4 regions of the Alteromonas sp. ABD4_190 genome follow, and region 2 is predicted to be linked to each of the others. Evidence: predicted binding sites of a transcription regulator. Region 2 holds the regulator's gene; each other region holds the start of a gene.

Region 1 (2,208 bases), on a different contig from region 2:
GAGATTCGTTAGTCGGCCTCACATCACTGTAAGACTCCGGCTCATCCCACGTAATTTTAACCTCAGCGGCTTGAGTGGGAACAAAAACGGCAAGCCCTATTGCTGCGGCGCAACTTAAAAAGGAAAAAGTACGTAATTTATTCACTTTCATGCTCCTACATTCAATTGATTTAACATCAAGCTAGCAAGCATTACGAAAGGTTTATAACACGCTATTGAGAAAGCGTACTCTCGACACAAAGGCAAATGTGACTATTCAACTTGCATAAATCGTGATTGCTTAATGATTAGGCATAGTTTAGCGCGTTTAGTTCCCGTGAAGTTTGGGTTTATGTCATCTGTTTCGCAATAAGCACGATGAAAGCGTTTAACGCTAGCGCCATCGGTTGTGATTTGTTTGACGTAATCCTGTTGATAGGGCTTTAGTGGGCTTAGCTGGATATTTATTTTGTCTTGTAAGCTATGCAATTCCTTTCGTTCAGGAAGTGTTGCAACAACCGTCAGCCAATTAGAAATAGAGTTTTGAATATCTTCGAAGAGATACTGAACAAAAGAAGATCTCAACACTATGATTAAAACAACAATTTCGGCAGCGATTATAAAAAACCTTAACATGACTTCTCAGCTAATTTTTGACAGATGTTTACGACAAATGGTGCCAATTTATTGAACACATTTAACTACACATGCTCAATAAACTTTTGTTAACTCACACTTTATTTGCGGACACTTTACATCATTTGTACGCTAATTGACCACAAATATTTCCCTACCAATGTATGATACTTTAATGATGCTCAATACAATGGACATAGCTCAAGTGTGTTAAACATGCTTGAACACTCATTTCTATATTAGCAAATATGACGTTCGATAATTTCAACTGATCTTGGCACTGTATCCATACCATTACGCATAGATTCAAGAAAAGAAGAAACCATGAAACTTTCTGAAGTTTCAGTATTGACTGAAATTTTAAAAAGATAGACCATACGCCGTATTATTGATCTATATTAAGTATGACGTGTTGAACGCAGTTATACTGCACAGGCAGTTTGTTACGTCACATAAGGTTAAGCTATGAATGAACAAATACCGGTCAAAAACGTAACACCGGTAAAAGTACATAAACCCAAAGGAGCCATAGAGGGCAAACGGCATGACTCACGCAGCCGTATTTATGTGCGCGCCGTGCAGGGCCCATTGGAGACGTTTAGACGTTTCTTCGGTCTTTTCTTTCTAGCCCTTTTTGCCATTATTCCGTGGATTCAGTACAACGGCCATCAGGCGGTACTGCTTGATATCGGCGAACAGCGTTTTACTATTTTCTCGCTTACCTTGTGGCCTCAAGACCTTACCTTACTGGCCTATATATTCATTGTTTCCGCTTTTGCATTATTCTTTGTCACCACCTTCGCAGGTAGAGTGTGGTGTGGCTTTATGTGTCCACAAACGACATGGGTATATATATACACTTGGTTTGAAGAAAAGTTCGAAGGGCCACGAAACAAGCGTATAGCCCTTGATGCACGCAAGATGGATACCGACAAATTTTTACGTAAAACGGCAAAGCATACTGCTTGGGTTCTGGTAGCATTATTAACTGCGCTAACCTTTGTCGGCTACTTCACCCCCATCGATGCCTTGTTTGTTGACTTTGTCACATTTGACACCAGCTTCTGGGCGGGTTTCTCAGTTATCTTTTTTGCAGTTTGTACCTACGGAAATGCAGGCTATATGCGTGAAATTATGTGCACGCACATTTGTCCTTATGCACGATTCCAATCTGCCATGTTCGACAAAGATACCTTTACCGTATCCTACGATGCAAAACGGGGCGAACAACGCGGTCCACGCCCTCGAAAACTTAGTCACGAGCAGGTGCAGGAGAAAGGCTTAGGTGACTGCATTGACTGTAATTTATGTGTTCAAGTCTGCCCTACCGGTATTGATATTCGCAACGGCCTTCAATACGAATGCATCAACTGCGGTGCTTGTGTTGATGCCTGTAACGGCGTTATGGACAAGATGGGCTATCCCAAAGGCCTGATAAGCTTTACCTCGGAAGAAGAACTTGCTGGCGGTAAAACTCATATATTGCGCCCTAAATTAATTGGGTATTTTGTCGTACTTGTTGTTATGACCGGTTTGCTATTCGCTAATATTTGGATGCGCAGCCCCACCGAAGTCGACATTATCCGCGATAGA
Region 2 (2,208 bases):
CAATTTGGTTATTAAGGGCGTAATAAATAATCGACTCATAAGTACGGTTGTTCCACTCAACCACAATATCGGTCTCTGAAAAGCCTTGTTCTTTTAGCTGGGCAGATAACCATTTGGCGTGCTCTTTTGTAACGGCATCGCGCATTGATTCACGTTCGTCGGGGCTAAGCATGGTTGTCATATCGTAAGACAAATCATATACCACCATCATAGCGGTAACCGTGGCGCCGGTTTTTGACGCAAGTTCATAGGCACGGCTTAGGGCAGGCTGGTTGTCACGTTCCGCGTCCACCACGGCAAGAATTCGTTTACACTCAATCATAACGTCTCCTCAACTACAAAGCTTTGTATGGCTGTCGACATCGATATTGTTTCAAAACCGTTTACATTAACTATAAACGACATTTAGAAAAACGTGAGTTGTTTTCGATCAAGGATTAAATAATTCGTTGATAAAAAAAGGGCCAATTCGAATGTTACGGGAGCTTTAACGCACAATGGATGGATATCGTGTAACCCAGTGAGGGAATACAGTGAAACTTTAAAGGTTAAAACTAAAAAGCGCGCATGTAGCGCGCTAAAGATACCAGAAGAATAAATTAACCGTTACAGACTACGCTAGGGCCATTTAACGCCTCTAACTTGGTATTTAACCGATCAAAATCCAAAATAGAGATCAATTTACCGTCAACCTTGATAATGTTTTCCTTCTGAAAACGGCTCAGTAAACGGCTAATGGTTTCTATCGTTAAGCCTAAATAGTTTCCAATTTCGTTGCGCGTCATGGTTAAGTGGAATTCTCTATGGGAAAAGCCGCGTTCCTCAAAGCGCTGAGAAAGATGTGAGATAAAATATAATAAACGCTCTTCTGCAGTACGCTTGTTTAAAAGCATGATCATGTCGTGATCTTGTTTTATTTCAGCGCTCATGAAGCTCATGATCTGGTGGCGCAGCTTTGGAAATTGCACTGACATTTCGTCGAGAGTCTCGTAGGGAAGCTCACACACCATGGCTGTTTCTAGCGCAGAGGTGTAGCTTTGGTGTTTGTTCTCTCTTAATGCATCGAAACCGATAATGTCACCAGGAAAGTGGAAACCGGTAATCTGTTCTTCACCTTCGGTATTAGTCACAAATGATTTGAATGAACCGGTTCTCACTGCAAATAGAGAACGGAATTTATCACCAGTTTGAATCAGCGTGTCACCTTTATGAAGCGGCTTCTTGCGTTCAATAATATCGTCAAGAGATTCGATTTCTGTTTTGTTTAACGCCACCGGTAAACACAGGTGACTGAAACTACAGTTTTGACAGTGAATAGAAAATTGGCTTCCTTTGCTCATAATGCACGCTCTGTAAAAGAATACCCGACAATAATACACCCATTTTTAAACGATTGCGCTATGAATAAGATAAGCGGCATATATGGCCATTATTCCTGCAATAATTTGTCTAACATGGTTATGTTGAAAACATCGAACTATATACTGGCTACCAGCGCTTGCGGCGAGCAAGGTGGGTAATGTACCTAAACCGAAGAAGAACATAATAGCAGCGCCTTCTAGCGCATTCCCCGCCGCGAGAGACCAGGTAAGTGTGGAATACACCAACCCGCAAGGAAGCCAACCCCAAATAAAACCATAGGGAATAGCGCTAAAAGGGGTTTTAAAAGGTAAAAAACGCTTAGATAATGGCTGCAGTTTGGAAAATAAACCTTTTCCTGCGTTTTCCAACACCGTTAAACCCGTCCACCATTTGCCTAAATAACAGGCCAGCAACAACAGCATAAGGCCGCTTAGCAAGGATAGGGCATAGTTGGCAAGGGGCACGTAGTCGGCGGCTATTTTGCCAAGCGCCCCGGTTATTGCTCCGGCGATGGTGTAGCTCACTATACGTCCCATGTTATAGGCAAGGGTATAGGGTAGTGCTGAAGCGCCTTTAGGCGATACCATCCTTAGCGCAGCGACAATTCCACCGCACATTCCCACACAGTGAACTCCGCCGGCTAAGCCGATAAGAAAGGCAGAGAAGTAGTTAATCCCTTCCATTTGGCGCTTGGCTTTTGTCTACTTTATTGTCTTGAAGTTGCTTGCGTTGCTCAGCTAGCTTTTTTTCTTCTGGCGGAAGGTCATCGTCAAATAGAATACTGTACCCCTGACGGTCTAGATCCTCGAATTGATTAGTTTTCACCGCCCAAAAGAATATCACGAT
Region 3 (2,208 bases), on a different contig from region 2:
GGTGTGCTGCCAACCCATAGAGTTGACCACGTATCAGCATGGTGACGACATTCAAATTGAGGCAGAACGAGAAAATGACTAAGCAGTTTACACGCAGCGATATTGACGAACTTGCTCAGCGATACCGAGCTAATCTAGTCAACAGTTTATCTGGCTTTAAGTCGGCTACTTTGGTGGGTACCACAAACGGGAACACCAACAATTTAGCCATTGTAAGCTCTATCGTTCATGTCGGTGCTAACCCACCACTTATAGGCATGATCATGCGCCCACATACTGTGGTAAGAGATACCCTTAGCAATATAAAGCAACAGGGCTTTTATACGCTAAATCACGTGTCGACTGATTGGGTCGATAAAGCACACCAAACATCTGCCCGTTATGTCCCTGATGAAAGCGAATTTGAAGCAGTGGGTTTAACACCGCTGTTTAGCGAGTCATTTAGTGCGCCGTTTGTTAAAGAAAGTGAAATCAAGATGGGCTTAAAGGTGGCGCAACATTTAAAACTGCTTAACGAAACCGAAATGGTTATTGGAGAGATTCAAGAGCTTCATATGCCAGAGAGCATTATTGATGAAGACGGATACGCCGATATAGAAAAAGCAAACACTGCCTGTATTTCTGGATTAGATAGCTATCATAGCACTAAGCGTGTTGCACAGTTTGCCTACGCCAAACCCGGAGTCCCCCTAGCTAAAAAATGAACTTGTAGCAGATAGAAGGGTCTGATAATTACTATCGGGTATTATTACTCTGAAGTTTATTTAATCTAGATCAAGTGAAAATAAGACATTTCATTCGATCTTTTTTCAAAAAGAGATAGTATTTAAACATTACACAAAACCTGCCTCTTTGGGCAGGTTTTTGCGTTTAAGACACTGAATAAAAAAGAATCATTATCGTTTCTATCTCTTAAGGAGAATGTTATGAAATCTGTAAACCGCCGTGACTTTTTAAAACTGTCTGGCTCTACAGTTATCGGTCTTACATTAGGTGGTGTAGCGTTACGTGCACAAGCTCAAGAACAATTGAGCGCTGATGACCCAACTGCGAAAGCATTAAACTACACACCGTCTTCAACCGTTGAAGGTGCAAAATGTGCAAACTGCATGTACGTGCAGGGAGCCGATGGCGAACAATATCGCCCTTGTAACATTTTCCCTAACAAGCTGGTTAACGCTGATGGCTGGTGTAGCGCGTGGGTTAAAAAGCCAGGCTAAACCATCACTCGCAGCTACATAAACAGCATACATAAATAGAAAAAGCCCCCGATAAGTATCGGGGGCTTTTTAGTTTCAATACTGCTTAACGGACTACACATTCAAACCACGTGCTTTTATCTAGCTGCTCTCATTTAGTCCATTCTGGATGCCCTTTAAGCTCGGGTCATCAAAACGTGTAGGTAAAAGGCCGGGCTTAATGAAAAAGCCATGTTTAGCTTCAAAGACTTTACCTATTTTCAGCACATTTTCATCCTGCCACTTACCTCCGATAAAGCTAATGCCTACTGGAAGGCCTTTCACTTCACCCGCCGGTACTGTGAGATGTGGATACCCCGCTACAGCGGCTAGATAGCCTATACCAATGAAACCCGCTGGCGAATGATCGCCATACACACCGTCAATTAAAAATGAAGGGCTATTTGAAGGTGCAACTAATACATCGACATTGTGTTTTGCTAGCAATGCGTCAATACCATTTTTGCCCGCTGTATCTTGAATAAGACTTAGGGCGCTGTGATACGCTTCGCTATCAATAGGCGCCGCGTCTAGCGACTTTTCAAAAATATCTTGGTTGAATAACGCTAGCTCTCGCTCGGTTTGGTTGTTAAAAGCGATAAGCTCAGATAAATTTCTTACGGGGATCTCTGCTGGCGATCCCGACAAATATTCGTTGATGCTGTGATGGAATTCGCTGAGTAAAACATTGTAAGAGTCGGCCCAAAATGAATCAGGCTGTGAAAAATCACTAATATCCACCAGCGTAGCACCCGATGCTTTCAACTGATTTAGCGCGCTTTCGTAGACGTCAAGTACATGAGGGTTATCACCTTGACGATACCTGACAACGCCAATGCGCTTGCCTTTTAAATCTGTTGCCAACATTTCCGATGAAGGCATGTCAGGTCGATGGGAAGCTGTGTTTTCAGTAGCACTATCACTTGCATCTTCGCCCGCCATTACCGCTGTCATCAGCCATGCGTCTTGA
Region 4 (2,208 bases), on a different contig from region 2:
CCGCTTCATCAATAAGATCGATGGCTTTATCCGGCAATTGACGGTCACTAATATAACGATGTGACAAACTCGCCGCTGCAACGATGGCAGGATCCGTGATGTCTACCGAGTGGTGAAGCTCATAACGCTCTTTTAAGCCTCGAAGAATAGCAATAGTGTCCTCTACGCTTGGCTCTTCAACCAATACTTTCTGAAAACGACGCTCTAGCGCAGCGTCTTTTTCAATATACTGACGATATTCATCTAGCGTGGTTGCCCCCACACAGTGAAGTTCACCGCGTGCCAGCGCCGGTTTAAGCATATTCCCAGCATCCATGGCGCCATCGCCCTTCCCTGCACCTACCATGGTGTGCAGTTCGTCAACGAATAGAATGACGCGGCCTTCTTCTTTAGCCAATTCGTTAAGAACGGCCTTTAAACGTTCTTCAAACTCACCGCGGTATTTAGCCCCGGCCACTAACGCGCCCATATCTAGGGCAAGAACGCGCTTGTTCTTTAAGCCTTCAGGTACTTCGCCGTTAATGATGCGCTGCGCTAATCCCTCAACGATGGCGGTTTTACCCACACCAGGCTCACCAATAAGTACGGGGTTGTTTTTGGTTCTGCGCTGCAGAACTTGAACGGTACGACGAATTTCGTCATCACGCCCAATCACTGGGTCAAGCTTGCCTTGTTCCGCTCGCTCGGTTAAGTCTGTAGTGTACTTTTCAAGGGCCTGGCGCACATCTTCAGCGTTAGGGTCTGTCACCTTCTGTCCGCCACGCATATCATCGATAGCGCCTTCAATGGTGTCTTTGGTGATATTCAAACTTTTAAGGATCTCACCCAATCGCCCTTTATCTTCAAGGGCTGCTAACACGAAGATCTCCGACGTTATATATTCGTCTTTTCGTTGCTGAGCAATCTTGTCGCAAAGGTTAAGTAAAATGCCACTGTCTTTGCTTAATTGAACATCACCACCAATACCTTCAATTCTAGGTAAACGTTCAATAGCCTGACTCAAAGCAGAACGAAGCGCATTAACATTAATGTTTGCTTGGTCAAGTAGCGGGCGTACTGAACCACCCTGCTGGTTTAGCATGGCAGTCATTAAGTGGACAGGTTCAATATATTGATGATCTCGCCCCAATGCGAGTGATTGAGCATCGGATATTGCGAGCTGAAATTTACTGGTAAATCTATCTAGTCTCATAATCTCAACCTAATAAGTGAACAACTATACCTGCGGTAACACACCGCGATTACGAACATTTTAACTCTCGCTGAGTGGGTAATGATCTATGCGGACTGGTATTGCTTATGTTCTAGTTATGTAGGCTGCGCAATTGCGATTCAAGTATGAGATTGAAAAGTTAGCCAAAAAGATAACAAATACTGTAGAAACTTTGATTTAGCGCAAATAAATGAAGGGGCTAAGAACTAATGCCCATAGGATTAGATATCTAAAGCATACCTATTACGCTGACCATGCGCCCAGTTGTGCGTTTGTTTTGATGAGTGGCTCTCCGATGCGAATAGAAGCGTCCCTCGTCAGTGTAAGTACACAGGTTACTTTGCGTAATATCTCCAACGCCAGCTTGCTGCAATTGCATCTGTGCAACTAAAGGTAAATCTAAAAGGTATTTACCCTCATTACTACTATTGGCAACGGCGCCGGCTACATGGCGAAATTTACTCGCCAGTTGAGCATCCACTTCATAGCAAGCGCCGCTAATTGCAGGGCCTATCCAAGCCATGATTTTGTTTGCATCGCAGTTAAATTGCCCAACCGCATTTCTAATAATATTAGTCTCAAGCCCTTTCCACCCCGCATGAACTGCTGCCACCTCTTGCCCACTCTCATCACATAATAGGATGGGCACACAGTCAGCAGTCATTACTGCACAAAAGTGTGACTTGGAAGAAGAGTACGCTGCATCCGCAGTAGTATCCACGCTTGGCAGTGACACCACGCGATTGCTGTGTATTTGCTCTAGCCACGTTATCTTTTCGCTGTGTGGGATCAGGCTTCTATTGGCTTTAACTAATAAAAGGTCATCCCCCACGTGAGCCCCAACGTTCAAGCCTGCGAAATCACCTAGGCTCGTGCCTCCTTTTCTTGTCGTTGTATAAGCGACAATATTAGAGGGGCATGACCACGCTGGAGTAATCAAATCCAGCGTAGATGAAATAGGTGAATTTGCATCTGACAATGTCATAATACCTACT

The links. Region 2 encodes FNR, which switches genes on or off when oxygen is low (the NO sensors DNR and NnrR bind a similar motif). Its sites were predicted from a motif close to TTGATCTAGATCAA; they were not measured.
Region 1: the regulator FNR is predicted to act here: its motif matches at 1,004-1,017, upstream of ccoG (cytochrome c oxidase accessory protein CcoG).
Region 3: the regulator FNR is predicted to act here: its motif matches at 765-778, upstream of ACXAFM_RS10080 (high-potential iron-sulfur protein).
Region 4: the regulator FNR is predicted to act here: its motif matches at 1,386-1,399, upstream of clpB (ATP-dependent chaperone ClpB).

Annotation. Positions count from the first base shown of each region.
Region 1 is NZ_JBSWWN010000001.1:1,406,395-1,408,602, forward strand. Features, by position in the region: gene ACXAFM_RS06150 (DUF3016 domain-containing protein) at 1-145, opposite strand, end outside; gene ACXAFM_RS06155 (hypothetical protein) at 253-615, opposite strand; gene ccoG (cytochrome c oxidase accessory protein CcoG) at 1,081-2,208, shown strand, end outside.
Region 2 is NZ_JBSWWN010000002.1:8,900-11,107, forward strand. Features, by position in the region: gene uspE (universal stress protein UspE) at 1-322, opposite strand, end outside; gene fnr (fumarate/nitrate reduction transcriptional regulator Fnr) at 600-1,340, opposite strand; gene ACXAFM_RS17660 (sulfite exporter TauE/SafE family protein) at 1,386-2,045, opposite strand; gene ccoS (cbb3-type cytochrome oxidase assembly protein CcoS) at 2,032-2,208, opposite strand, start outside.
Region 3 is NZ_JBSWWN010000001.1:2,283,020-2,285,227, reverse strand. Features, by position in the region: gene ACXAFM_RS10090 (zinc ribbon domain-containing protein) at 1-82, shown strand, start outside; gene ACXAFM_RS10085 (flavin reductase family protein) at 75-704, shown strand; gene ACXAFM_RS10080 (high-potential iron-sulfur protein) at 927-1,220, shown strand; gene ACXAFM_RS10075 (amidase) at 1,341-2,208, opposite strand, start outside.
Region 4 is NZ_JBSWWN010000001.1:563,245-565,452, forward strand. Features, by position in the region: gene clpB (ATP-dependent chaperone ClpB) at 1-1,192, opposite strand, end outside; gene pgeF (peptidoglycan editing factor PgeF) at 1,443-2,198, opposite strand.